DNA from 2 places in the Paenibacillus sp. LX16 genome. Region 2 is predicted to be linked to the other one. Evidence: riboswitches for the same ligand, from Rfam matches in the RefSeq annotation. Region 2 holds a riboswitch; the other holds the start of a gene.

Region 1 (14,961 bases), 860 kb from region 2:
TGGGACGCTTTCCAATATTACAGTGACGGAAGTATCGTGGAATGGACCGGCGATGAAGGAAGTAACAATCCTCATTCCATTACCGAAATCACGGCGGATGCCACGTCCGCAACTCCTGCCCCTGCCGCAGACAGCGGACACGATTCGGCGGATACGGCAGCAGGCCACGCGAGCACAGATACGGCTAAAGATAGCAGCAGCCCCGCACCTGCTTCGAACAATGCAGTAGAAGCTGCACCTGCCGCTTCTGTCCCAGCCAGCTCTACTGCACAAACGACAGCACTGGTCCTATCGATCATTGCAGTCGTTCTTGGTGCCGCAGCTATCGGCATTGCACTCAAGCGCCGCAAGTAATCTGGGTTACGAATAAAGGTAAAATCGTTTTAAAAAGAAAAAGCTGACACCTATTTAAAGGAGTCAGCTTTTTTGGTATGGAAAATAACGATTAATATTCAGATCAAATACATACTTAAATTTATCTCATCCTATTTATTTCACATTCACCTTTCTATCATTTTTTTGGTAAAATGATAGATACTTCACGATTCTAACATGATAGCATTGCAATCTATTGAGCATAGGAGATCATAGGATGAAAATCGTAAATAAGGCTCTGTTATCTAGTGCTATTTTTCTGAGTACCGCAGCGGGCTTCTACAGCCCTTTGGCACAAGCAGAGACCGGTAAGGTCAGCATTATGCTGGACGGATATCCGTTACCATTCCCCGTACAACCTGCCATGATGAACGGCACGACCATGGTTCCCTTTCGCGCTATTTCTGAGGCTCTCGGCATTACAGTGAAATGGGATCAAGCTAGCCAAAGCATCATCGCTACCAAAGCGCAAGGCTCTGCTACGAAGCAGGTGGTTCTAAAGATGGGTAGCCGCAATGCCACAGTGGACGGACAAACGGTTCAACTAACAGCCGCTCCGCAAACCGTGCGCGGTAGCACGATGATTCCGCTGGGCTTTTTCGGGCAGCAGTTTGGAGCCACGGTGAACTGGAATCAGGGAACACGGACGGTCTCCATTACATCGCCACGTGAAGCGATGTATACAGTAGGCTTTTATGCGCTGTCTTCCTTTGACCAAAAATCCAAAATACCGGATTTTAACGCAGTTGCCTTCGGCTGGAGTCGAATTGATACGAACGGACAATTTACGACAAACGGCAAAGAATACAAATGGCCTCAAGCCGCTGGAACTGTAACGCCGGAGTCCATTGTGCAGGAGGCAGACAGCCAGGGGACTTCCCCTTATCTGATGGTCTATTCCGGAGATGGCAATCACGAGCTGACCAAAGTTTTGGAAAATGTGCAGCTTCAAGAACAAACCATTTCCCAAATCGTCAGCACCGCCACCGACAAACAATTTAAAGGCATTACGCTAGATCTGGAAGGATTAGGCTGGAGCGGCGATAAAGCCAAAGCGCGTTCAGACTACAACGCCTTTATTAAAAAGCTATCGGCCAAAGCGCATCAGGCCGGGCTCAAGCTCACCGTCGTTCTGCATCCGCTGAACAGCTCTTACTCTGGCTATGACTACAAAACGCTGGGCAATCTGGCGGACGACCTGATCATCATGGCCTATGATTATGGACAAAAGGCTACGCCTGAGCCTTTGGATAAAGTGGATGAAGCCATACAACTGGCCTTGAAGGAAACCTCGCGGGACAAGCTCATTTTGGGGATTTCAATGGGTAGCGAAAAAGACAGTACCGTTAACGCCAAGATCGGTTTAGCCAAACGTTATGACCTCAAAGGAATCGCTATCTGGCGCTTGGGCATCATTGGAGAAACGGCCTGGACGCAGATGAACGAAGCCATCGAGTTTAAATAAGTGTACCTGACCTTATTCCGCCCGCTAATGATTTCTTAGGCGTCTTCTATGAAATCATTTGGCGGGCTTTCTTCATGCCCTTTAACAAAAATGCTTGCCTGATTTGGAAGTTGTCGTCACAGGCTCGCAACCCTGTTCTCCATAGAAGATCCCCCAGTCTCTCATAAAATCCAGCAACGGCCTTAACGTATCTCCCAACGGTGTAAGCGAGTATTCCACACGCGGTGGGTTCTCGTTATAAATCTCACGGTGCACAATACCATCACGCTCCAATTCACGCAACTGCAAGGTTAACATCCGCTGTGTAATATTAGGTAAGGTCCGTCGAATTTCGTTATAGCGCCGCGGTCCTGTGGTCAAATGATACAAGATGACTCCCTTCCATTTACCGCCTATAACCCCAACGGTTTTCGCTACCGGACATCCAAAGTTAACGCTAACCGCATGCTCCATCTCCTGTGCCATGCATACCCCTTCTTTCTGTGGAATGTGTAGACCGATAGGCCGAGACTTATGACAAGGAACAAATATGTGCGTACTTGTTCTCTCAAAAAACTTTCTATATGATGACTATATATTTGATACCAACTCTCATTATAGTAGCAGAAAACAATTAGAGTACCAACTAAACCCATACCCAAAGGAGTACATTATATGTCCAATACATCAGCTAAAAAACAGGAAATTCTGGATGCCTTTCTGTTCAGACATGCCACAAAGGAATTCGATCCCAATCGCATCATACCGGAAGAAGATTTTCAGTTCATTCTCGAAACCGGACGACTTTCTCCGAGCTCCGTCGGTTTTGAACCATGGCAGTTTGTAGTTGTACAAAATCAGGCATTGAGAGAAAAGCTGGCTGCGGTTTCCAGCGGTGGTCAAAAGCAGATTCCTGCGGCTAGCCATGTCGTCCTGATTTTGGCGCGCAAGGATGTCCGTTATGATTCTCCTTACGTGGAGTATATGTATAAAGAGGTTAAAGGTATGTCTGAGGAAGATTTTTCCTCACTGCCGGGTCGCTACAAGATTTTCCAGGGTGAAAATCAACGCCTGCTGGAAAACGAACGTACGTTATTTGACTGGGCTTCCAAGCAAACCTATATTGCCTTAGGCAATATGATGACAGCGGCGGCTCAGATCGGCATTGATTCCTGCCCGATTGAGGGCTTTAACTACGATCAAGTGCATGCCATATTAGAGGAAGAAGGACTACTGGAGAACGGACTGCTGGATATTTCGGTCATTGCCGCCTTCGGTTACCGTGCCCATGAACCCAAGCGGGAAAAATCTAGACAACCGCTGGAAAAGGTCACACGCTGGATTCTGTAACCTGATATCACGAGTCTCTCCCAATACGCTAAATATTGAAGCATCTAAAAAGCGGGCATGCGGCACTTCATCTGAATGATGAACACACCGCAGCCCGCCTTTTTATGTCACTTCAAATCTCTATTAAGATCCCCTTGGAAGCCAGGTTATCCAGGCACTCCTTCATATACTCATCGTCGTGCTCCACATATGCACCCGCGCCTGCCAGTTCCTCACCCAGCTCCTCTTCCCAAGGCTCACACTGCTTACCGCGATACAACGGCTGTTCCCATAGCGGATCAACATTGTACCCTCTGCTTTTCATTTCACCCATAATGAGTCTATGATAGCGCACTAGCAGCATTGGGTGGTAATCGAACACATAATTCACGGTGGCGTGTGGCTTGCCCCACCCATTCCCGCGCAGGGCACAGCACTCACGATGTTGTCCAAGCAGTTGTGGACGGGGTAGCTTGTCGATTAAATGTTCATGCCAAAGCCTCATGCTTCCACAACCCTATCTGTAGCTTTTTCTGATCTATTGGATTAACATACGGATACCTGTCAGCACAATGCCGATCAGGAAGCCTGTAACTGCGCCATTAATACGTATCCACTGCAAATCCTGTCCCAGTTTGTCCTCCATCAGTGCAATCAGGGATTTGTTATCCATTTTGTCTACATTTTCGCGCACCAAGTTACCAATCCGACTATGGTTGGCTTCCACGAGTCCAGTAATACCTTCCACAATTCGCACATTGATCTTGTCCAGCAGCTCGGTATTCCCTCTTAGATCAGTCAGCATCCGATCCAATAGCGGTAAAATATAGGTCTGCACATAACTTCCGTCTTCCATGTAGTCCAATAAGCGTATACGCAGTTCTTCCATTTTGCCCAGCACTAACGCATCGCCTTCACAGGCTTCAACAAGGCTATCCTTCCAGGCGTTCAATCCTTCCTGAACCGTATCTTTCGTCGCCAATCGGGTCACCTGTGTTCTTAGACCATCCAGCACGGCCTGACGGCGCGGGTGCTCTTCCCTTTGCAGTTCTGCCACCTGATTCAGCAGGAAATGACGAATCATTTCACCCATACGCTCTTCGTTCAGATAGCCGAGGAATGCGTTCAAGGCAAACTGCATCAGCCCGCTCACCTGCAAACCGCTGACTGCCTGCATTCCTAAGGTGCCCAGCGTATAGCCCGTTTCAGGACGCAAAAGCCAGGACTCGGCTTGCTCCAGCGTGTAATCCAATGCGCGACGATCATAGCCCTTCTCGCTGGTTTGACGAGCAAGCGCCTCCAGCAACGGTCCGGCGTCAAAGTCAGTCACTTGCCGCTTGAGCTCTGCCACGATGACCGGAGCCAATTCCGCGAGCGGAAGCGACTGGACGAGCCGCTTGGCAAGAACATCTATGGATGCCGCCGCCTCCGGTGTGCGCAATCCTTTTTCCACACCACCCAGCACCAAATCGGCCAAACGAATATCTGCAATTTTAGATGCGATGCTGTCTTTGTTTAGCAGGTTATTTTCCACCGTACTCACCAATGCATTTGTGAGCTTGTCCCTATTTTTAGGAAGCAGCGCCGTATGTGGTATCGGAATGCCTAGCGGATGACGGAACAAAGCAGTGACAGCGAACCAGTCTGCCAGTCCCCCTACAAGTCCTGCCTCAAAAGCGCCAGCTAACAAACGAGCCCAGCCATATTGCTGGAAGGGCAATGTGGCTGCAAAGCCTGCCCCTAGAATAACGAGCGACCACGCCGCTGCGGTTTTCGTATTTTTTGGTTTTCCCATCCTGTAATCCTCCAAACTGACTGTCGAGTAAGTAAAGCACTATACCTGTATTACCCATCATATCATTGCCCGTGTCATTTCCAAAGTTGAAAGCACTCTTGGTGAAACGGGTAAGGGCACTTTTTGCGTAATTTTTTATGCATATATCTCTCTTTTTTACATTCATGTTTGTGAACAAAATCACAGTATTGGGCCCAAACTCTTATTTTCAATACTAAGCCTTACGAACCATTTTATTAGAACCAAGTCCTAATTTTTTTAAAACGAAAGGAGAAGTGAACAAGAAAGTTGAATGGGCATAAGATACCTTTTTTCAGTACCATTTTGGTATTTTACCTCAGAAAGGATTTGAAACCATGGTAACCCCAGATTCTTTCAACAGCATTCGACTTTTTCATATGGATTATCAGGTTAAATATCCATAAAAAGTGAGACTCCCATAAAACTCATACACATAATTTGATATATAGACATATTTGTTGTGATAAAATAAACTTTTATAAATAGGAAATCATGTTTAATCAGCCATTATATATTGGTGAATCGGATCAAGATATGCTAGATAAAATAGCTTTTTTGTAAAGGAATTGAATATGACAACAGACCAAAAAAACAACGTGGGCCTCTGGAATGGCGATCCGGTCGTAATTGTACGCACTCCCTCCGCTTTTGCCAAGCAATCCCTTTTTTATATCCAGGAATTAGGCTACTTCCAAAAAACTTCTGCTTTTACGATAGAAAGGAAAGAACTTGCCTCTTTTTTGCTTGTCTTTACGTTGTCTGGTAAGGGAGAATTACTGTACCGGGACAAGAAATATATCTTAAAACCTCAAGACTTGTTTTTTATTAATTGCGAGGAATATGTTCAATACAGCACCTCCGGTCATGAATCCTGGGAGTTTATCAGCCTGTACCTGTATGGCAACCTGATTGAAAATTTTTACGAACAATTTGCCAAGCATAATAAACCGGTCATTTCCATGCACAATTCGTATATTATATTGGATAAGCTCCATGCTCTGATTTGCGGGCAGTCTGACAGAAGTCTTTCCGCTGAGCTACTAACGTCTAGGCTCATTGGTGAAATACTGATGTGCATTTTACAGCATCCCTATGATCATCCACATGTGAATGCTGAAACCCTCAGCGAAGTACGCCGGGTACAGCAATATTTGGATCAGTCCTACTGTGAGCGAATAACACTGGACTCGCTGGCAGACATGTTTGAATTAAACAAGTTTAATCTGGCTAAAAATTTCAAAAAGCAGATCGGTTTCTCTCCGATTGATTATCTCATTAATGTCCGTATCACAGCCGCTCAAAGCTGGCTTAAAACCAGTGACATGTCCATTGTGGATATCGCAAGGTACGTAGGGATTCCCAATACGAGCCATTTTATTAACCTGTTCAAGGAGCATGTAGGAGAAACACCTCATACCTTCCGCAAAAAATGGGGGAACCGTTCCAAGTTGTAAATGAGAGGTTACATGAACTCAGTTTGATAGATGATAGATGCACAAGCTATTCAAGTTAATGGCAAAACTGTCGAAAGGCAGTGACGCAAAACTATAGGGCCTTCCTATCGGGATGGCAGCCAGCTACCAGATGAACGAGCTTTTTATTATGTCTTTTTTACATAGATCCATCAAAATTGCTATGCCTCTCTCGAAAAAAGCCCTGATCGCTATGATCAGGGCTTTTTTTCTATTGGGATAGTCATGTCAGCCTAGCATGCTGAATATACTAATTTCGAACGAAGCATTGCCACATTACGATGAATAGGAGAATCACTTGGAGCATGGGAACAAAAATAAATGTAATGATCATTGCCTTATTGCTCATTGTCCAAAGCTTTTTCAGCGCAACGCTGGCTTACGCAGATGCTCCAGCCCCAGAACTGCCGCAGAGTGCTGTATCCGATCCTACACATACCGTTACGGATGCTGTATACGGTGTCCCAAACCTTGAACCCCCCAGGGAGATTCCTTCAAACACGCCCCCCTTCGTTCAAGGAGCAGCCAGTTCAAAGTCTCAACATGATGCAGCTCCGCAGAGCATACTAACGAAGTTGAGCCTGACCGACGAATCAGGGCATGTCATTGATGCGGTATATAGTCCCGACAGCCAATTCGACATCGGATCAGCCATCCAACTAGGCTATGAATGGGAGCTTCCTGACAATACCTATAAGTCAGGGGACACCTTCACCTTTCACTTACCAGAACAGTTTGTCATCTACACTGATATCTCATCTCCGTTAGTCACTACCGACGGAACCGTGGGATACTTCACAGTAGATCGTCAGGGCAAGGTTATCATGACCTTTAACCCATATGTAGAGAATCATTCCAATGTCAGCGGCAAACTGCAAATCAAAACTGAGTTTACGAAGGAAACGATGAAAGGTAGTACAGAGATCATCATTGCGATTCCGATCAAAGGCGGGGTGCAAACAGTCATCGTGAATGTAAAACCCCAGTCAGGGCCGACCCTAAGCAAACAAGGGAAACTAGCTGGCACAAATCAGATCGACTGGACCATTGATGTGAACAAACAGCTAAACACCGTAAAGCATGTCCTCATCACCGATCCCATTCCTTCAGGGCTGGAACTCAGAAGAGACTCTATCCGGCTCTATCATCTACAAGTCAATATCGATGGGTCGACCGTTGTTCGAGGTCTAGTGAATACGAGTGAATATGCCATTGAAGCAGATCAAGCCGGGACAGGGTTTGTGATTCGTATTCAAGACGATAGCATTAACACGGCCTATCAGATTCAATATTCCACGCGCATTATTGGCGACGAAACACGTTTTTCCAACACAGCAACGCTTTCAGGAGATGCGATAGAGAACGTAGCTGCTACCGCTACTGTTCAGGTACAACGTGGTGAATTTTTGTCCAAAAAGGTTGAAAAATATGATCATGCCACACAAACACTCTCGTGGGCCATACGATATAACTTCGGCGAGACAAAAATCCCCGAAGCCAAAGCTCTTTTAATTGATCATTTCAACAAAACTCAAGAATTGCTGTCCGGTTCTTTGAAAGTATTTAAGGGGAACACGCTGGAGGAACTTCCATCGTGGGCGTATACTGTCATCCCAGTTGATTATCCGGACCGCAACGGCTTTAAACTTCAATTCAACTTCGACGTAGATTCAGCCTATACCATCCGATACCAGACTCAAGCCAGAGGCCGTGTCTATGAAAATGAAAAAGTTATAAACATCATAACTTCAGATGGAATCCAGAAGATCGTATCGACGGAAATTATAAGCGGAGTTATGACTAAAATGTATGACACACCCAATTACAACACCAAAATCATACCTTGGGTGATTACCATCAATACAGACTTGTACACCATGAAAAACATTGTCATCCAGGATGTGTTTCCAAATGGGGGCTTAGCCTTGTTACCGAACACCCTGAAAATTCAAAGTGTTGACGGAACAACGGAGCTACGTGCGCCTACGGATTATGAGCTGGTTCCGCTATCACAGGACTATAAACAAGGATTTACACTCAAATTTCATAAAACCATTCAGAAAGCTTATACGATCAAGTATTCAACCACCTATAATAATGACTGGAAAACGGATACGACGAAGCCTGAGTTTCGTAATAAATCCATTATAGATTACCAGTTTGAAAACGGAGAAACATCAACTCAATCAGTGGAGTGCCCGATCTGGCCGGACTATATGACACAGCGAAACGGTGCCAAGCAAGGAAGCTATAATGCGACCTCCAAGCTCATTACCTGGGACATTAAAGCCAACTACAATCGCAAGATCCTGAATCACGCGGAAGTGAGGGACCCCTTGTTGCAAGGTCAGAAGTTACTGCCCGCCTCCGTAAAAGTATACGATATGACCTTGCTGGGATGGTGGGATGGCGTACAAAAAGGGGCTGAAATCCCGGCAGATCAATACATCATTATTCCTCCCTCCGAGCAAAATGGGAATGAATTACGTATCCAGTTCAAGGAGCAGATACAGACTCCCTACTGGATTACCTTTCAAACTTCATTGGAAGGAGAACTGATTGAAAAGGAAATCCACAATCAAGCCCTTCTACTCGATGGACAAAAAACAGTCTCCGAATGGGCAGCGCAAGTCACGGTACCTCATGGCGGAGAATATGTATCTAAAGTCGGTACACAAAATGGAAATAAGATTGACTGGAACATCCGCATCAATGAAGGACAGTCATATGTATCCAACGCTAAAATTATAGATCAGCCTAGCAACAATCAAATCTTAATTGAGGATTCCTTTCATTTGTATTCTACAATAATCGCTGCCAACGGAAATACAACCAAGAGCACCGAGTTGATTAGAAACCAAGATTACAAGTTGTATATCAAGACAGACGCTCAAGGCCAGCAAACTTTTGAACTTACTTTTGCCAAGGATATTTCCACTGCTTTTATACTTGAATACCAATCATTCATTCATGCTGAGGACAAAGCCAAAGTGAGTAATAAGGTTGCCTTTGAGGGGGATCGCTTGACGACAGAACTGCGGGAAACCAGCCAGGAAATCATCGTACGAACGTCTTCCGGCTCCGGTTCTGGCGGGGGTGTGACCGAAAGTCTTGAGCTGACCAAGGTAGATCAGGATATGCCTGACAAGGTACTGCCTGGCGCACAGTTTGCGCTCTATGATAAGGGTCAAAAAAGAGCTCCGCTCATTCATACCACCAATGCGGAAGGCAAAATCATCTTTTCCTCCTTGCTTCATGACGATTACATCTTGGAAGAATTGGCAGCACCGGAGGGCTATAAAATCACGGAGAGCAAGCTTGAGATTAAAATAGATGCAACACTGCGACAAAGCTCTGGTGTAAAGAAGATTGTGGTCACCAATCGTAAAGAAAAGAAAAACGAACCAGGAACGCCTACTCATCCAAACCCTTCACCCCCGTCCGGAGGCTCAGGTAAAAAACATGACAAAGATCCAGAAATACCCGATACGCCGTCTATAACCGTTCCTCCGTCATTGCCAAAGTCTCCGGAGGACATAGTCCCTCCACAGGAGGAACCTGCGCCTATACCACCGGAGTCGGAGCCGCCAGCCGTCATGCCTCATCAAGATCCTCCTCCGGTGGATTCGAAAGACGATCCCGAACCCAAGATCCGTGTCAAGGTTCCAGGGAAAGAGCCAGAGGATACACCTGCGGTACATCAGTTGCCCCAAACAGGTGAGAGCAGCCCCGCTCCGTTCTATTTGACAGGCATAGCGTTGGTTATGTGGGGCGTATTGTTGAAATTCAGATGGACAAACAAAAAATAAAATGGATCACCTGCCCTGATCTCCCGGCTTATTCCAATCCCGATTGGAATAAGTCGGGAATGGGGCATTTTTCAAAAAAATATGTATAATCCGTACTTTGCTTAGGGGAGGCGAGATTGCTGAGTCTGCGTAAACTTTCCTACGTATTTATTTTGTTAGGCTTACTTTTTATTTTGTTTCCTAAAGCGACGGAATGGAATGAGAATCGGGAACAAAGCAAGCTATTAAAAGCAGCAGAGCTACCATCAGGAAAAAGCGACGCGCTATGGGCCCTCAGTCTTACAGACAGCTATGCTCGCTTGTCCACTACTCTTACGGAAGTTCCGGTTAGTGAAACACGGCAACATACCTTTCCACCCCCCGCTCCCAATGCCAGCACTAATGAACAAACTCCCATAGCCACTATTAGCATAAGTCGTATTGCTTTAAAGCTCCCTGTGTTGGAAGGCGCAACGAGGATAAATATGAGACACGCGGCTGTACATATGCGGGAAACGGGGATGCTGGGACAAGCGGGAAATGCCGCCATTGCTGCTCATCGAGCCCGTACCTCTGGACGTTTATTTAATCGTCTAAATGAATTGAAGATCGGGGATAAGATTGTTGTTAACACTCGGGGTAACCAATATGTATACAGCGTTTATAGCCTGAAAGTGGTCGATCCTACGGACGTGTCTGTTCTGAAAAGCTTCAAAAAACAAAAGCTGCTCACGCTGATTACATGTGACCCTCTCGTAAACCCCACCCATCGTCTCATTGTTCAGGCGAAACTAAGCACCTAAAGCCATTTTAAAGCGCCTATTTCTATGAGTAAACATAAATCAGGCGGGCCATTCCTGTTCATTTACAGAAATACACCCGCCAATGTTCACATTACGATTCAGTTGGATTCTTGGCAATCAGCTTGAAATCATCAAAGTGGAATCCTGGTGCAACTACACAGGTTACCAGCACGGGCTCATCCCCAAGCGGACGTGCCGTTTGCCATACTGCTCCTGGTACGAGTGCTTGTGGATGCTGTCCTGCCTCCACATCTGCACCGACGATGATGACAGTTTCTTCGCCTGGCTCTTCTCCGCTTCCACCCAATTTCAACTCTACAGGGCTTCCGCTATGATATAGCCACAGCTCATCAGAATGGACCACATGCCACTCGGAGAACTCGCCCGGATGCAGCAAGAAGTACGTCGACGAAGCTGCAAAACGCGGACCGGAATACACATCCGGCAGTACAGGCTTCGGAATTTGAAAATTGGCCTTCCACATCTCTTTGTACCAGCCGCCTTCTGGATGGGGCTCCATGCCCAATGCCGTGACTAGCGGTGAAATAGCTTTCGTCATTGTCTAACCTTCCTTTACCCTAAATTCCTTCTTCCCTACTGTAAAACATAGCGTTGCTTTTGTCACGTTTCTCCCTTGGCATGTCGAGGATTAATATTTTATGTAAAATTTAATAACATAAAATTGCGGATAATTACTTATTCTTCTCATATAAATAACAATTGAATAGTAAAAAACATATCAAAATACATTTCACGTAAAGTTTTATAACATAATATCTTGTTTTTTATTGTAAGCTTATAGTATCATGAGAGAAATTTTTAAATTCTAATAGAGCTTGATCATGTCAATCCGTCTACTAAGCTATGTATCCAAGCCTAAAAGGGGTGAGCTCTCTGATCCAGTTTCGCAATGTCAACAAGCATTACGGTCACTTCCATGTACTCAAAGACATTAATCTTCAGATTAAGGAGGGCGAGGTCGTCGTCATCATCGGTCCCTCCGGGTCGGGTAAAAGCACCCTGCTTCGCTGCATCAATCGTCTGGAAACGATATCGGATGGGGAGCTGATAGTTAACGAGATCCCTGTACATGACAAAAAGATTGATATTAATGCCTTCCGCCGCAACATCGGGATGGTGTTCCAACATTTCAATCTATATCCCCACAAAAAGGTGATTGAAAACATTGTACTGGCACCTATGAAGGTACTGGGCATCTCGAAAGAAGAAGCTACTCAAACAGCCATCACCTATCTAAAGCGCGTCGGAATCGAAGAAAAGGCACAGAGCTACCCCGCCCAATTGTCCGGTGGACAGCAGCAGCGGGTCGCGATCGCCCGCGGGCTCGCGATGAATCCAAAAATTATGTTGTTTGACGAGCCTACTTCAGCTCTTGATCCCGAAACGATCGGAGAGGTACTGGATGTTATGCGCTCGCTCGCCCATCAGGGCATCACAATGGTCATTGTCACTCATGAAATGGGCTTTGCACGTGAAGTGGCGGACCGCGTGATTTTTATGGATAAAGGACAGATTTTGGAAGACAGCCAACCTGCCGAATTTTTTCAGAATCCGGCTGAAGAACGGGCTCGCCTGTTCCTGAGCCGTCTGATTCATCATTAAACAGACTACCAATGTAGCGTAAATCGAAAGGGGAATGTTCTGATGAGAAAAAGATTTCAATGGAGTACTTTGGTGCTGGTAGCTTTATCCTGTCTGCTTGTTTTGGCAGGCTGTGGAGGCAAAGAAGGAGCGGCAACGTCGGGGAATGAGCCGGCAGCAGCCAACGGGCTGGAAGCGATCAAACAGCGTGGCAAACTGGTCGTTGGTGTGAAATACGATACCAAGCTGTTCGGACTGAAAGACCCGGCTAGTGGAAAAGTAGAAGGCTTTGATATCGACATCGCCAAGGCTGTAGCCAAACATATTTTTGGCGATGAAACCAAGCTTGAACTAAAAGAAGTCACGTCCAAAACACGAATCACCTTATTGCAAAACGGGGACATCGACGCCATTATCGCGACGATGACCATTTCGGATGAACGTAAAAAGCAGGTCGATTTCAGCGACGTCTATTTTAACGCCGGGCAATCTCTACTCGTGAAAAAGGGGAGCCCCATCACCGGGCTGGAGTCCCTGACCCCGAATACCAAAGTGCTCGCCGTGAAAGGCTCTACTTCCGCCAAAAATATCCGTGAAAAAGCTCCTGAAGCAACGATATTGGAATTCGAAAACTATCAGGATGCTTTCAACGCCCTCAAAGCAGGTAAAGGAGAAGCGTTAACTACCGATAACTCTATTCTGCTCGGCATGCAGAAGCAAGATCCGAATTATATTCTTGTAGGCGGGAACTTCACAGAGGAACCTTACGGCATTGCAGTGAAGAAGGGACAGCCTGAACTGCTGCAAGCCATTAATGATACGATCAAGGAACTGAAAAGCAACGGTGAATACGATAAGCTCCACGAGCAATGGCTTGGGGTTAAACCCGAATAGTATTCTTGTGAAGGAGCCGCGATTGCGAGCTCCTTCCTTTCTTAGGTCTGGATAAGGAGGTAAATTCGCAGATGCTTACTTTTGATATCAACGTACTTTTCGATCATAGCGACCGTTTCAGAGAAGGCTTGCTACATACCGTTCAAGCTAGTGTCATTGCCTTGATCGGAAGCTTTATTCTGGGGGCTATTATTGCCATCCTCCGAATTGCGCCTTTTAAATGGCTAAACTGGATCGGTACCGTCTATGTAGAGGTCATCCGCAATATCCCCTTGCTGATCGTCGTGTTGTTTTTTTATCTCGGGCTTCCCACTCTGGGCATCCCTTTGGACGGATTCGTATCTGGAACGCTTGGATTGACCGTGTACACAGCCTCCTTTATTGCGGAAGCCATACGTGCCGGCATTCAAGCTGTTCCCAAGGGGCAATTTGAAGCGGCAAGGTCCTCCGGCTTGAGTTACAACCAGGCGATGATCAGCATTATTTTACCGCAAGCGATCAAAGTCGTACTGCCTGCGATCGGCAACCAATTCATCAATCTGGTCAAAAACTCTTCCGTGCTGGCTATTGTGGCTGGACTGGATCTAATGTATTACTCGGACCTCATTAACTCGGATACCTTTCTGCCCATCACAGTCTACGCGATCACGGCGCTGTTGTACCTTATCTTGACGGTTCCGCTTAGCTTTCTTGTACTATATATGGAACGACGTCTGTCCAAAACATCCTAAGGAGGGAAGCCCGTATGGATTTCGGTGGATTGTTTGTGTGGCCTAATGTGCGTTTTATACTGGAGGGCTTCCTGCTCACGCTGGAGGTTGCTATTTATTCTATCGTGTTCAGCTTCGCTCTCGGTATCTTATTCGGCATCCTGCGCTATACCCGCTTACCTGTCATTTCACAGGTTGCTGCCTTTATCATTGATCTCATTCGTAATCTTCCATTATTGCTCATTATTTTCTTCATCGGTATGGTTTTACCCTCCATCGGATTATCGATTTCCCTCAAGTGGGCAGCCATTACTGGCCTGTCGATCTTCGAGGGAGCCATGATCGCCGAGATTGTGCGCAGCGGCCTGAATTCGGTCCATAAAGGACAGGTGGAAGCCGCACGTTCCTCCGGTCTAAGCTACTCTCAAACCTTATGGCATATCATTCTGCCCCAAGCGCTTCGTCGCATGGTGCCCCCGATTGTCAGCCAGTTCATTTCCCTATTCAAGGATACCTCACTGGCTGTCATTATCAGTTTGCCGGAGCTGACGCATAACATTCAAATTGTCGGTGGACAAAATCAATCCTTTGTCATTCCAGCCCTGCTGTTCGCCGCTTTCCTGTACTTTGCTGTCAATTACAGTATGTCACTGATTGCACGCAGGCTGGAAGTTCGTACACATTAAAGCTCGTGATACTCATCAGCGTTGCCACTAGTTGGAACGCAC
Region 2 (14,961 bases):
TTGTTCGTTGTACCCACACAGGCACTGGAAGGTTTCGGTCTGATCACAGTGGAGGCGATGGCCTCGGGACTGCCGGTGCTGGCGACTCCTGTGGGTGGCAACAAGGAGATTTTAAGAGGATTCCGTCCCGAGCTTTTGTTCAAGGGAACGGATAGTGAAGCCATTGCTGAAGGGTTGCTGCGTGTGCTGGATCATCGTGAACTTCTACCGAATGCAAGGGAATGCCGGGACCATGTCCTGAGCAGATATACATGGGGACATGTAGCGGAGCAGGTGGAAGAGGTGTTCCGACAGGTCCTTGATAGAAAGGCGGCGGCGAAATGATGAGAGTAGCTTATATTGACCATACGGCAAGATGGAGCGGCGGTGAAGTCGCTTTGTACAACATACTGACGAATATCGGGGAACATATCGACCCGCTCGTTATTTTGGCAGAGGAGGGCGATTTGGCAGATCGGCTTCGGCAGCGTGATATTGATGTGCGCATCGTTCCATTGGACGATTCGATTCGTAATCGGGGACGGAATGCCGTGAATCTAGGTGCGCCTGCAGCAGCTTTTCGTTTGCTGGCTTACGGTAGAAAACTTGCGCCCTTGCTGCGTGAGGAAAAGGTCGTGTGCGTTCATACGAACTCGCTCAAGTCTGCACTGTATGGTACAGTAGCCGCCAAATCGGCGAAGCTGCCCTTGATCTGGCATATCCGTGACCACATCGGTCCGCCATATCTGAAGCCGATTGTAGCCAAAGGGATTCGGCTGATGTCTCGCTTTTTGCCCAACGGAGTGATTGCTAATTCCAAGTCCACGCTGAGTGCGTTGGAGTTACCCCCGGACAAAAAGACGCTTGTCGTATATTCCGCTTTTGCCAAAGCAATTACAGCACGTGACACGGCTGCGCATTTACGTGGTGATGACTCGTTTAACGTCGTATTGGTCGGTAGATTGGCGGAATGGAAGGGACAGCATATTTTACTGGAAGCAGCACGCTCCTTTTTACCGGATCAGCGCGTGAAATTCTGGCTGGCTGGAGATGCGTTGTTCGGAGAAGAGGAATACAAGCAACGATTAGAGTCCACGATGCGCGAATACGGGTTGGCTAACGTCAATCTGCTGGGACACGTCGATGACATTCAAGGCCTGATGCAGCGTTGTGATTTGCTGATTCATACCTCTATTACACCAGAACCATTCGGTCAGGTCATTATTGAAGGCATGGCTGCGGGTCTCCCAGTGATTGCTTCCAATGAGGGTGGGCCCAAGGAAACGGTGGTACCCCATGAAACCGGGCTGCTTATTGAACCGGGTGATCCGGCTAAGCTGGAAGAAGCCATCCGCTGGATGTTGGAGCATCCACAAGAACGTCAGCAGATGGGTGAGAGAGGGATGGAACGGGTCAAGAAGCATTTTGTCATCGAGAACACAGTTAAGGATATAGTTCATTACTATAAGGGTTTGTTGGCAGGAGTCTGACCGACATTCGCGTTAAAGGATGATTCAGATGAAAATAGCGATAGCACACGATTACTTAATCCAAATGGGCGGAGCGGAAAGGGTAGTAGAGGTATTCCACGATATGTATCCGGAGGCTCCTATCTTCACAACGGTGTTCAGCGACGACCGCCTGTCGCGTAACTTGAAGGATGCGGATATTAGAGCCACTTGGCTACAAAAAGTCCCAGGAGTGAAGGACAACTTCAAAGGAGTGCTGCCGCTGTATCCCATCGCTATCCGTGATTTTGATTTTAGGGATTTCGACATTGTTTTAAGCTCCAGCAGTGCATTTATGAAAAGCATCCAGGTACCCAAACATACGTTTCACATTTGTTATTGTCACACACCGATGCGGTTTGCCTGGGATTACGATACATATATGGCCCGGCAGTCCAAATCCAACCTGCTCAAAAACATGCTCAAGCTGTACATGAACCGGTTGAAAACATGGGATGCCAAAACTTCTCGCAACGTAGACCAGTTTGTCGCCAACTCTTCAGTTGTTAAACGAAGAATTTTGCACTATTACCAAAGGGATTCGGATGTGATTTTCCCACCTATTAACACATCCCGTTTTAAACGCGCTACAAACATCGGTGACTATTACCTGATCGTATCCCGATTGGTGTCCTACAAGCGCATCGATCTCGCGATCGAAGCATTCAAACGTAACGGTCTCAAGCTGCGCATTGTGGGTGAAGGACCGGATCGTAAACGACTCGAAAGTATGGCCGCCCCGAACATTGAGTTCCTCGGCAGGCTTGAGGACGAAGAGGTTAACAAGCTGATGGCAGAATGCCGAGCGCTCGTTTTTCCGGGTGAAGAGGACTTCGGTATTACGCCTTTGGAGGCGAATGCGGCCGGACGGCCTGTCATCGCTTTTCAGGGCGGGGGAGCGCTGGATACGATTGTTCCTCATGTGAACGGCGTATTTTTCCGCAAGCATCAAGTAGAGGATGTGCTGGAGGCTGTCGAAAAGGTTGAGCAACATGCATGGAATGTGGACGATATCATTACCCATGCGCGCAAATTTGATGAAGAAAACTTCAAGGATCAATTAAAAAAGTATGTAGAACAAGCCTATGTGAACTTTCTAAAAGGAGGATGAACGGAATGAAGCTGGCTGTAATCGGTACTGGATACGTTGGGCTCGTCTCGGGTGTATGTTTTGCGCAAAAAGGTAATGAGGTGATTTGTGTCGATCTGGAGCAGTACAAAATCGACATGTTGAATCGGGCGGAATCTCCAATTTATGAACCGGGTATTGAGGAATTAATCGCGTTGAATCTGGAAGCCGGCCGTTTGGAATTCACCTCGGATTTGGCCGATGCGGTTCGCCGCTCGGATATCGTAATTTTGGCGGTAGGTACGCCTTCTCTGGCTAACGGCGAGGCGAATTTGTCGTACATTGAACAGGCGGCCGCTGATGTAGGGAAAGCCATGAACGGGTATAAGATTATTATGACCAAGAGTACTGTACCTGTCGGAACGAACGAAAAGATTAAGGACGTGTTGGCTCGTCACACGAGTTTGTCTTTCGATATCGTCTCCGCGCCGGAGTTCCTGAGAGAAGGCTCAGCCATCAATGATACGCTTCATCCGGATCGCATCATTATTGGTTTGGACAATACAGGATTGCGTGAAACCATGGTCACTCTGCATCAGGTGTTCACGGATAAAATCTATGTGACGGATATCCGTAGTGCTGAAATGATCAAATACGCGTCCAATGCGTTTCTGGCAACTAAAATTTCGTTCATTAACGAAATCGCTAATATTTGCGAAAAGGTTGGCGCCGATGTAACCTGTGTGGCTGACGGTATGGGTATGGACAAACGGATTGGCTCCTCTTTCCTACAAGCAGGGATCGGGTATGGTGGCTCTTGCTTTCCAAAAGACACAAATGCGCTTATTCAAATTGCGGGTAATGTAGACTATGAATTTAAGTTGTTGAAATCAGTGGTCGAGGTGAATACTGATCAGCGCTTTATGATTGTATCCAAGCTGCGCGAATCGCTGGGTCAACTGAATGGTGTGTCGATTGGCATTTGGGGCCTCGCCTTCAAGCCAAATACAGATGACATCCGCGAAGCTCCAGCACTGGAAATCGTAGAAACGCTCATTCAGGCAGGCGCTATTGTCAAACTGTATGATCCTATTGCGATGGATAAATTCAAGGAGCGAGTAGATCACCCGAATATTGTGTGGTGCTCATCCCCACAGCAAGCCGCCGAAGGTAGCGACGCTGTGTGCCTGTTGACCGATTGGGAAGAGTTCAAAAAGGTCGATCTCGTACAACTGGCCTCCATTTTGCGCAAGCCGGTTCTCATTGACGGTCGTAACGTATTCGCTGAGGAACAGATTCAAGGCTCCGGGCTGGAATACTACTCCGTGGGACGTCCGCGGATGAGTGGGTGGAACAGAGATAAAGTGGAAGTTTAAAAAATGACTGTGGCGGGTGTGGAGACGCTACACGTGCAGATTGTTCTTCCGATTGCTGTTACCCCCGGATTTTTGGATTGTGTAAAACATTCAAAGGTTAAAATCCGGGGGTAAAGGCAAACGCTGCGCTTCTTCAGAACAATTCTGCCCGCTCCGCTGCTTTCCGCCGTGGAGTCACGATTTTTAATCTCCCACCTTATGGGGTGGGAGTAGGAAGGGCGTATCGGAAGGAGCGGCGCGGTTGAAGCCGCTCCTTCCGATCAAGTACGCCATTGCGGTTGCCGAAGGCGTGAGATTTTTACAGGCTGACCGGACTTAATAATGTCCGGTCGTGCCTTTTGCACCACAAGGTATGATCGATATGATGCATTTTTGAGTAGCGCAGGGGTGGATTTGAATCTGGAGAAGCGGAGCGTTCGCCTTTGGATCGGGATTCAAACCTATATACGATTTTATATAATCAAGTGAATCCCGGTCCAACAGCGATCGTAAGATCAAATCCAGCCCGTAGCGGGCTACTCAACTTTGCCCCATCCGATCATCCAACCAATATAGAGAGGAAGTGGAGAGTTATGAAGCTCGTACTTTTGTCTGGTGGTTCCGGTAAAAGATTATGGCCTTTGTCCAACGATTCCCGTTCCAAACAATTTTTGAAGGTACTGGAGAGCCCGGAGGGGATTTCGGAATCCATGGTACAGCGGGTATGGAGACAATTGGGAGACAACGGATTATCAGAATCCTCGTTTATTGCGACAGGGAGAGCACAGGTCGAAATGATCCAGAGTCAGGTCGGGCCGAATACGCGCATCATTGTTGAGCCGGAACGCAGAGACACCTTTCCTGCGATTGCGCTGACAGCGACTTATCTATATTCCATTGCTGGTGTTTCCCCTGATGAAATTATAGCTATATTGCCTGTAGATCCTTATGTTGAGGATGCTTTCTTCGCTTCCGTAGCCCAGCTGGAACATACGCTTCAGGAGAGTGAAGGCAAGCTTGCTTTAATCGGGGTTGTCCCTTCCTATCCTTCAGAGAAATATGGTTACATTATTCCGAAAAACGATGCCACCCAAGGTAGCACAGGCTACCGCGAAGTGAGCCATTTTCAAGAGAAACCCGACCGGGAGCAGGCGGAGCGTCTGATTGAACGCAATGCTCTATGGAACTGCGGGGTTTTTGCATTCAAATTAAGTTATTTGCTGGATATCTTGGCATCCAAGGGTTTGCCGCTGAATTATGAAGAAATGCAAAAGCAATACGCATCTCTGGAAAAAATCAGCTTTGACTATGAAGTAGTCGAGAAGGAGAAGGACATTGTCGTTCTTCCGTACGATGGTTTTTGGAAGGATTTGGGCACCTGGAATACGCTCACAGAAGAAATGTCTAATCAACAAGTGGGCAGAGGTGTAGTAACGGAGGATTGCGTCAATACGAGTCTTATTAACGAGTTAGACATTCCTGTGGCGATCATTGGAACGAATGATCTGATTGTAGCCGCTAGCCCGGATGGTATTCTTGTGACCAATAAGGCTGAAAGTCCTCGCATTAAGGAAGTGCTTAAGGCTCATGATCAGCGTCCAATGTATGAAGAACGTCGTTGGGGGCAGTATCGGGTTGTGGATTATGTCAAGTATGACGAGGGTAACGAGGTATTGACCAAACGAATCCGCGTACGGAAAGGCAAAAATATCAGCTATCAGCTTCATTTTAAACGGAGTGAAATTTGGACCATTATTAGTGGTGAGGCGGAAATTATTTTGAATGAGAAGCTGCACAAAGTAAAAGCTGGTGATGTAGTTCGCATTCCTGAAGGAACGAAGCATAGCATTTTGGCTGTGACCGATGTGGACTTTATTGAGGTGCAGACTGGCTCTGAATTGGTTGAAGAGGATATTGTCCGCTTTTGTATGGATTGGAATGAAATTTCCCGTCACCAATTTATCTCATAATTATTTTCGTAAAAACGAAAAAAAGACGAATTCATGAAAATTCATAGCCTAAACTGTCGAAATTGGACGAAAACCTGTAAATTCATGAACATGACCTATTAAATTTTGGTAAAAAAAAGTCGATACTTAGGGTAAGAAGGAATCCAAACTCCTTCCAACGATAAACGCAGCCCTGTCGAAAGGCAGGTACGCAAAGCTAAAGGGCCTTCCACAAGGATGGCAGCCTGGCTACCGAAAGGAAGAGCGAAAGTGAGATTCAATTTTATTCCTCTGTATCGACTGATACGTCATGTACTCCCCGTTATTATGCTTTTTTCATTGTTGCCCGTCGGTTTTGGTGATTCTCTGTCTGTGGCGAATGCCGCTTCATTACAACCTGTTAATTCGGACGCTTCTACTCAGGCCCGTGAACTATACAGCTATTTACTCAACATCTCAGGGAAAAAAATAGTCACCGGTCAGCATGATTATTTGGAAAGTCCGGATGAATTAAGTAACAAGGTCCAAAAAATCAGTCAGGCATATGTGGGTGTACACGGCTATGAGATGGGAGCTATCTCTGGTCAATCTGACGCTACGGAAGCAGCACAACGTAAAAATGTCGTCGATAGTGCTATCCGTTGGAGCAGATCCGGTGGTATTGTGACGATGACTTTTCATGAAGCGCTACCGGGTAGGCCACTGACTTGGGCCAATGTACAGGCGAAAGTAAGTCAGGCAGAGTTCAACAAATACGTGACCCCAGGTACTACGCAGTATAACCTCCTCATTGCCGATCTGGATAAGGTCGCTGCTTCGTTAAAGCAGCTTCGTGATGCAGGGGTTCCGGTTTTGTGGAGACCTTACCACGAAATGAATGGTGACTGGTTCTGGTGGGGAAACAAAACTAATTTCAATCAGCTATGGAATATCATGTACGACCGTTTTACAAACACACATCAATTGAACAATCTGCTATGGGTATGGAGTCCGAATGCGCCCAATTCGTATACTGTCCCGTATACCCCGAAATACCCCGGGGATGACAAAGTGGACATCTTGGCAGTAGACATTTACAACAATGATTTTAAGCAAAGTCATTACGAAGGTCTACTTGGGCTGGCACGGAATAAGCCGATTGCCATTGGGGAGCACGGTGAGATGCCGAGTTCTGAGGTGTTGCAGGCTCAACCTAAATGGGTATATTCCATGACTTGGGGCAAAATGCTGACTGAGAATAACACAACAAATCAAATTCAGGATTATATGAATGATTCGAGGAGTTTGACGCGGGATGATGTGAAGAATGGATTGGAAACGATTCAACCACCTGGGACAGATATACCGACCTTACCGGACGAGGGACAAAGTGAGCCTATCCCGGCTCCGCCAGTAGTGATCGTTCCCCCAGCTCCGACTCCTCCTTCTGTTCCTGATGTGGTATATGTGAACGGGTTGCGTGGCGAATATTTTAACAATATGAATTTGAATGGAAGTCCTGTTTTGATCCGTACAGATAGCAAGCTGGACTACAACTGGCGTGCCAATGCAGCTGACCCTAAGGTGAATGCCGATCAGTTCTCGGTTCGCTGGACGGGTAAAATCAAACCGCAATATAGCGAGACCTATACGTTCACCACGATATCCGATGATGGTATCCGTGTATGGGTAGACGGCAAATTGGTGATTGACAGCTGGTTCAAACAAAGCTGGACAGAGCGTAAAGGCAGTATGACTTTGGAAGCAGGCAAAATGGTAGATTTAAAAGTAGAATACTATGATGAAAAAGGCGACGCGATGGCACGTCTAATGTGGGAAAGTCAGCATGAAGCGAAAGCGGTGATTCCCGGAAACGCTTTGTTTCTTCCTTGATTAATACTCTTTCCCGGTCCAAAAATTTGAGGAGAGAGGGTCGATCATATGATAAAAAAATGGTTATCCCATAGGTATACAGTAGTTTTATCTGGACTACTAGCGATCGTAGCTATAGCGATGATCGCTTGGTTTATATACACGCCTTCAAGAAGCGCAGAATTGCAGACGGATAAAGTAGCAGCTGCCAGTCCAGTATGGAAGCTGGGTCAGAGGGATGACTCTTCAGCGGAATTCAAAGGTGTGGTCGGTAGGGATAATATCGACATTTCTACAGCAGCTGCCTCTACCGAATCATCTGCTAAAGGAGCAATGTCAGCGTTGTCGGTAGCAGAGAGTACAACAGTTCCGGTATTGCTCAGCAGTGGAGATATTCCTCCCGGTTTGAATGCGTCCACGAACCCTGAATTGACACTCCAGTATAAGCTGAATCAGATTCCTCCCAATGGTATGATATTCCGTGTTCGGATTTTGGATGCGGGCAAAGCAGTCCCGCAAATGGCTGTATTTTCAAATCATCAGCTGTCCGGTATTATTCAGATTGCCGGGGTATCCGGTACTGGGAGTGCTTATAATTTCAAAAACAACTACGAGTTGTATATACCCAAAGAGCAATTGCAAAGCGGTGTTAACGTACTCAAGCTAAAGACAGCGCGCTGCCTATACTGCTCCTCTGCAGAAGATAAAAATGTGTGGTGGACTTGGGATGACTTGAGCTTGGAGACGTTAGCTTCACCTGCGACCGAACCGGTACACGGTAAATATATACTGACCGGAACAAATGTGAACAATAAAGAATTTTATTATGATCAGGGTGCAGTTAAGCATTTACCATACGTTCTCAAATGGCTGGGAATTGCTTATAGTGGCAACGTCATGAGGGTCACCTGTGCCAGTAATGTGGGCAAGGCATGTACAGACGTGGATGATTACTATCAAACGTTAAAGCAGTATAATATGCAATCGTCTGCTTTGTATTTATATACAGGTGATATTAAGCTGCAAAAAGATGGTTCTCTGCCAGAGACGGCCAAGCAAAAGTTGCGCGATTATGTAAAAAAATACGGTTCTTATCTTCAATATTATGAAGTAGATAACGAACCTGGATTATTTAATCGCTCCAAGGCGGTAAATCTGGCTGTGGCCAAGTGGTTGAATACGGAAGGCAAGCAATTGGCACCGCATCTCAAAACCGTAGCACCCGGCTGGGCCTACTGGCCAACGTACTCTACCAAAGCGTGCAAAAATCAAACCAGTGGTACGCAAAAATGCGGTGACCCAGATGGATGGGAACGGGACCCGGCGCAACGTAAACAGCTGGAGGAAGTCACCGACCTGACCAATGGACACGCCTATGGTGAATCGTATAATGAAGAGGGCGGGGGGAGCTTCGTCCAAAATTTGAAAACCTTCGGCGGTTCGAGTAATGGACTGGCGAAGAAGATGCTGAACACAGAGTTCGGCACCAATGATACACATCGAGATAATCCTGATTATGGGGCTAGTCAGCCACAAGCAGCCGCATTCGACCGGATTATGCGTTCGCAAATTGGGTTTGCCGATATGTTTATCCAGCATGCTGCTTTTTATAAAGATTATACGCTGTTTAAAACAGGCTTCGATCTGCAAAGTCATAACCCGGCCAACACAGAAATTTATCCGTTCGGGCAAGGACAGGACACCCGCGTTAAGATCATGAGACGCTTGAGCCTAGCCTATGCCACCCATGGAAAACCTCTGACTTATACAGTGCTGAATCCAGAGGATACCAAGGATAAGATGGTCTATGTTCGTGCGGTGGATACGTCCAAGCTTAAACCGCTGGCAGGTAGCGGCGCTACTTCAGACAAATTGCTTGTGAATCTAGTGAATTTCGAAGCTACCCCGCAGACAGTTCGTGTACGGGTAACGATGCCGAAAGCCGGTTTGTACACGGGTGAACGTTTTGGAGCGGGTTCTACTTACAGTCAGGCACAGCGTTCCATATCAGGGCTCAAGGCTTCTCCTGCCCTTGATTTTGAAGAAAAGCTGGGTCCTGGTGAAGCGGTCCAATATATTTTGGAATTAAAAAGTACAGATCAGACCGCAGCCTCAGCCCCAACAGGGGTGAAGGCTGCCTCTGTTCAGGATGGGACGGTAAAGATTAATTGGCTTCAGGCAGAAGGCGTATCTTCCTATGATGTGCTGCGTGCTGACGGGACCGACGGGGCTTATCAGGTGATTGCCTCGCAAGTAGCCGGAAGCACATATACAGACCGCACAGTAAAAGCCGGAGGCCACTATGTCTACAAAGTCCGAGCGACCGGAGGCACTGAGGTTTCCCAGGCAGCCGAGGTCGCTTAATAACAGATCGGAATGTATATAGGACCTTAGTTAATGAATACCTAACATCATTTCGAAATAAAACAAAAAAGAACCTATCAGGAGAAAATAGGACCTGACAGGTTCTTTTTTGTTGGAAAATCGTTCTGATTTGCCAATACTTTACGTATAATGAAGAAAAAAATAAGAAAATCCTTTTATATTCTCGTCATAAGACGACAACATTGCAGGTATGTATTCATATATAATAGTTTTGTTCATGACTATACATACATGGTTTTGTGGGAAATCTCTTTCCGGTGACCAAGAATAATAAAGCGAGGTTAGTGCTGAATGAACAAGGAGACAGAATTAGGGGTGAACAACCCTCTTTTTCAAAACAACGTACGGAAAGTAGACAAAGCCGCTATCGACTTGGACATCCGGGACATTTTGCTTCAATGTGGGTTCACGATGCCAGAATGGCTAGAAAACGACGCTGATGGAACCACATACCGGAAGGACAAGCGCGTGTAAATTCCACCGGCTGGTCCTACTTGAGCAAGACTTGAAGCAGTCGGCCGCTTTCTTTATTCCATCATTCGTTCCATTCGGACAAATGCAATAAAACGTTTGGCTTCTTCCTCAGACAAGGTGCGTCCGTCAATGGTCAGGTTGAAACGTTGCAGAATATCCTCGTCGGACAGTTCAAGCTGGTCCACAAATTCCCTCACATCTGAATCCAATATCGCTGCCGGATGGCTCGTACGTCCCACCAAGTAGTCAATCGTTACCCCGAAAATATCAGCGAGCTTGGTCAGGATCTCAAAATCTGGCTTGCGCCTATTTTTTTCATAGTGAGAAAGAGCTGCCCGCGTAATTCCGAGGGATTGCGCTAGTTCCTCTTGTTTTAATCCCTTATGTTCTCGTAATTCAGCGATGCGGGTGCCATAGTTCATCTGTTTTTCCTCCTGAAGGCAAGGTTAAGAAAGGTAAAAAAGCAATTTTACGCTTGACAAGATACGTTTTGTATCATAAATTAGTTATGTAAGTTACATAGCGTATCTTTATTTCATAGTTTTCACTTATGTCTTCGTTTATATACCCTAAGAGGCCACCGATTATTGAGCATTTTGTGCTTATTCGCTGGCTAGACCTTCTATGCGTTATTATACAACATTTTACTATAGATTAGAGGGTCATGCATCGTTCTTTTCCCCGTTATGCAGAGGATCAGTACAAGCGTTATTGCATCGAAAACAAGTCAATCAGGGAGGACTGGTCTTGTGCAGTTGAAAGAGTACATCCGTTTGATCCGTAAAAGAATGTGGTTGATTGGTAGCATCGTACTGCTGGTATGTACTGTAGTGGGCATAAAAAATGTATATTTTACCCCGCAGATTTATGAAGCTACCGCAAAGCTCATTATCAACCAGACGCCACGACCGGATCGTGCAGGTGTCGTTGATTACAGTGTAGTTCAAACGAATATAGCCTTAACGAACTCCTATAAGCAAATTATGATCTCCTCGGCGATTATGGATCAGGTGGTCGCCAGCTTCCCCGACCTTAAGGTCACTCCGTCAGCTTTGGCGCAAAAATTAAGAGTGAACACCGCAGGTGATTCACAGGTTATGGATGTAACAATCCGCGATTTATCGTATACGAAGGCTGTGAAAACCGTCAATGCGGTAGCCAAAGTATTCAAACGGCAAATTCCCTCTATCATGAAAATGGACAATGTCACCATCCTAAGCGAAGCCAGTCTGAAAGATCCAGCAGTTCCCGTCAACAGTAATCCCGCTATACAGATATTTATTGCTTTTGCTACCTCTTTATTGTTGGGAATAGGCTTGGCGTTTTTGCTGGAGGTACTGGATGATACATTTAAGAATGAAGAGGATATTGAAAAAGAACTCGGTCTGCCTACCCTATCCCTGATTACGAAAATGAAAAAAGAAGATAAACGCTCTGACAGCTCCACTACAACTCCTAAACAGGTAGGTGAAGGGCAATATGCCGCGATTAATCAATAATCAGCTCGTTACATCCCTACATGCTCAGTCTTCCGTTTCAGAGGAGTACCGCATGCTTCGCACTAACATCCAGTTTTCTTCTATAGACGAGCCGATTGAGGTTATGATGGTGGCGTCCGCTCAGGCGGGTGAAGGCAGAACGGTCACGATTAGCAATTTGGCTGTAACCTATGCGCAAGAGGGGAAAAAGGTGCTGATTATGGATATGGATCTGCGTCGTTCCTCTTTGCACCATATGTTTGGTTTGCGTAATCATACAGGACTGACACGGGTGCTTGCCAATCAACAGGCATGGCAGGATGTGGTTCAGGAAACCGGGATTGACCATCTGCATGCAATTACAGCCGGACCGAACCCGCCCAATCCGTCCGAGATGCTCAGTTCCCGCAGAATGAATGCTCTGCTGGTTGAGCTAAAAGAACATTATGACGTGATCTTAATGGATACGCCGCCGTTGCTGTCCTTTCCGGATGGCTTAATTATAAGCGCTATGTGTGACGGAGTCATTCTGGTGGTGCAGGCAGGGAAGGTCAAAAAGGATGTTGTCAAGAAAGCAAAAGCGAATTTGGAAAGAGTAAAGGCGCGCATACTGGGTGTAGTACTTAATAATGTGAAGCGTTCGAATACCCGCGCCGAGCGGGGGATGGAGGAACGCAATCTGACATGAATAAAAGGAGGAAAATGAGAGTATATAAAATTCTCTTAACAATGTATAAATAATACTTATCAATAAGGAGCGAGGTGATGAGACGTGTCTTCTTCCCGCTCGAACGAGGCCGAAGTGCTGGGCGCGTCAGTGGATGTTTATTCGGTCGCTCATGGGCTTGAACGGCGGCAAGGATGGAACGTATACCCGTTCGTGAAGCGAAGCATGGATATTATATTGTCTTTCATTGGAATCATCGTGCTATGCCCGGTATTTCTGCTTGTCATTTTGCTGATTAAGCTGGAGGACCCAAAAGGAAGTGCAATATTTTATCAAGTACGTATTGGGAAAAATGAACGGCCGTTTCGCATGATCAAATTTCGTTCCATGGTGTCTGATGCCGAGGCGAGATTGTCTGCACTGCTGATGGAAAATGAAATTGAGGGTGCGATGTTCAAAATGCGGGATGATCCCCGAATTACCCGTGTGGGTCGCTTTCTTCGCAGAACAAGCATCGACGAGCTGCCACAACTGTTCAATGTACTGCGTGGGCAGATGAGTCTGGTAGGACCCAGACCCCCGTTGCCAAGAGAAGTCCATAATTACACAGTGAGGGATAAGCTGCGTCTGACGGTTACACCAGGCTGCACCGGTCTATGGCAGATCAGCGGTCGTAATCATCTAAGCTTTAACCAGATGGTAGAACTGGATTTGGAGTACATATCCAGACGCAGTTTCCGCACAGATATGATCATTATGCTGAAAACATTTCGTGTGCTGCTAGGCTCCAAGGATGCGTATTAAAGTCTTTCATTTTCACGAAGAAGGTAGGGGATAAGTATGGATCTTCATTCCAACATATATGTAGCAGGGCATAACGGACTGGTGGGTTCCGCTATTGTCCGAGCGCTTCAGGATGCGGGTTACCGTCATATTATTACTCGCACAAGCCGTGAGCTGGATCTACGCAATAAAGAGGCAGTAGATCATTTTTTTGAAACAGAGCCTGTGGATTATGTATTTCTGGCAGCGGCCAAGGTTGGTGGGATTTTGGCGAATAACGAATATCCGGCTGATTTTATCCGTGACAATCTGCTTATACAAACGAATGTGATTGATGCGGCATACCGGGCGAATGTAGGCAAGCTGTTATTCCTCGGCTCTACCTGTATCTACCCTAAATTTGCTCCGCAGCCGTTGCGAGAAGAATATCTACTTACGGGTGAACTGGAGCCTACTAATGAGGCCTATGCGATTGCTAAAATTGCCGGGATTAAAATGTGTCAGTCTTACAACCGTCAGTATGGAACTCGGTTTATTTCTGTGATGCCGACGAATTTATACGGTCCTGGCGACAATTTTGATCTCCAGACCTCTCATGTGCTGCCTGCGCTCATCCGTAAGTTTCATGAAGCCAAGCTGAATCAATCTCCTACTGTAGAAGTATGGGGCTCTGGTACGCCGCGCCGAGAATTTCTTCATTCTGATGATCTGGCTGAAGCCTGTCTGTTCCTGATGAACAATTATGAGGGAAATGAAATTGTAAATATCGGCGTAGGTGAGGATATCTCCATTCGTGAGCTGGCTGAACGAGTGAAGAATGTAGTCGGCTATGAGGGAGAAATTACCTTTAACACCTCCGCTCCTGATGGAACGCCGCGTAAGTTGGTAGATGTATCCCGAATTTCCGGGCTGGGCTGGTCGGCGCGTATTTCACTAGAAGAGGGATTAAAGTCTGTGTATCAGGCATTTCAAGGCCTGGATCTGGTTGAACAATAAAAAAACAGTGGGGGAATTGGAATGAAAAAAGCGCTGATCACAGGGATTACCGGACAAGACGGGTCTTATCTGGCTGAGTTGCTGCTGTCCAAGGATTATGAGGTTTACGGGGTGCGCAGACGAACCAGCACACCGAACTTTGAAAATGTAGCGCATATCCAGAATGACATCCATTGGCTTTCCGGTGATATGACCGATCTGGCTTCACTGATCGAAGCCGTTCGTCAGTCCGACCCGGATGAGGTCTACAACTTGGCTGCTCAATCCTTCGTAGCGGCCTCGTGGCCGCAGCCGTTGGCTACAGGGCAGATTACAGCGCTATCTGTCACCAATATGCTGGAGGCGGTTCGAATTGCCAAACCGGAAGCGCGCTTTTATCAGGCGTCAAGCAGCGAGATGTTCGGTAAGGTGCTGGAAACACCCCAGACAGAAACGACTCCATTTTACCCACGTAGTCCCTACGGTGT

What was found. A riboswitch is a leader RNA that binds a small molecule or an ion and turns the genes downstream of it on or off. The one in region 2 is predicted to bind cyclic di-GMP.
Region 1: it holds a riboswitch for cyclic di-GMP, as region 2 does, so the genes downstream of both, T3H97_RS02060 (collagen binding domain-containing protein) here and T3H97_RS05905 (glycosyl hydrolase) in region 2, are expected to answer to the same signal.

Annotation. Positions count from the first base shown of each region.
Region 1 is NZ_CP141152.1:449,947-464,907, reverse strand. Features, by position in the region: gene T3H97_RS02095 (YcnI family copper-binding membrane protein) at 1-354, shown strand, start outside; gene T3H97_RS02090 (stalk domain-containing protein) at 593-1,840, shown strand; gene T3H97_RS02085 (winged helix-turn-helix transcriptional regulator) at 1,922-2,305, opposite strand; gene T3H97_RS02080 (NAD(P)H-dependent oxidoreductase) at 2,495-3,169, shown strand; gene T3H97_RS02075 (TIGR02328 family protein) at 3,282-3,653, opposite strand; gene T3H97_RS02070 (DUF445 domain-containing protein) at 3,687-4,943, opposite strand; gene T3H97_RS02065 (AraC family transcriptional regulator) at 5,537-6,418, shown strand; cyclic di-GMP riboswitch class I at 6,469-6,549, shown strand; gene T3H97_RS02060 (collagen binding domain-containing protein) at 6,742-10,245, shown strand; gene T3H97_RS02055 (class D sortase) at 10,362-11,027, shown strand; gene T3H97_RS02050 (cupin domain-containing protein) at 11,119-11,586, opposite strand; gene T3H97_RS02045 (amino acid ABC transporter ATP-binding protein) at 11,913-12,650, shown strand; gene T3H97_RS02040 (transporter substrate-binding domain-containing protein) at 12,693-13,523, shown strand; gene T3H97_RS02035 (amino acid ABC transporter permease) at 13,595-14,254, shown strand; gene T3H97_RS02030 (amino acid ABC transporter permease) at 14,269-14,919, shown strand; gene T3H97_RS02025 (LysR family transcriptional regulator substrate-binding protein) at 14,947-14,961, opposite strand, start outside.
Region 2 is NZ_CP141152.1:1,305,260-1,320,220, forward strand. Features, by position in the region: gene T3H97_RS05880 (glycosyltransferase family 4 protein) at 1-324, shown strand, start outside; gene T3H97_RS05885 (glycosyltransferase family 4 protein) at 321-1,469, shown strand; gene T3H97_RS05890 (glycosyltransferase) at 1,498-2,598, shown strand; gene T3H97_RS05895 (UDP-glucose dehydrogenase family protein) at 2,604-3,932, shown strand; gene T3H97_RS05900 (sugar phosphate nucleotidyltransferase) at 4,505-5,881, shown strand; cyclic di-GMP riboswitch class I at 6,037-6,117, shown strand; gene T3H97_RS05905 (glycosyl hydrolase) at 6,131-7,732, shown strand; gene T3H97_RS05910 (PD-(D/E)XK nuclease family protein) at 7,781-10,075, shown strand; gene T3H97_RS05915 (hypothetical protein) at 10,388-10,570, shown strand; gene T3H97_RS05920 (helix-turn-helix domain-containing protein) at 10,624-10,992, opposite strand; gene T3H97_RS05925 (YveK family protein) at 11,320-12,069, shown strand; gene T3H97_RS05930 (CpsD/CapB family tyrosine-protein kinase) at 12,050-12,736, shown strand; gene T3H97_RS05935 (sugar transferase) at 12,821-13,519, shown strand; gene fcl (GDP-L-fucose synthase) at 13,556-14,494, shown strand; gene gmd (GDP-mannose 4,6-dehydratase) at 14,516-14,961, shown strand, end outside.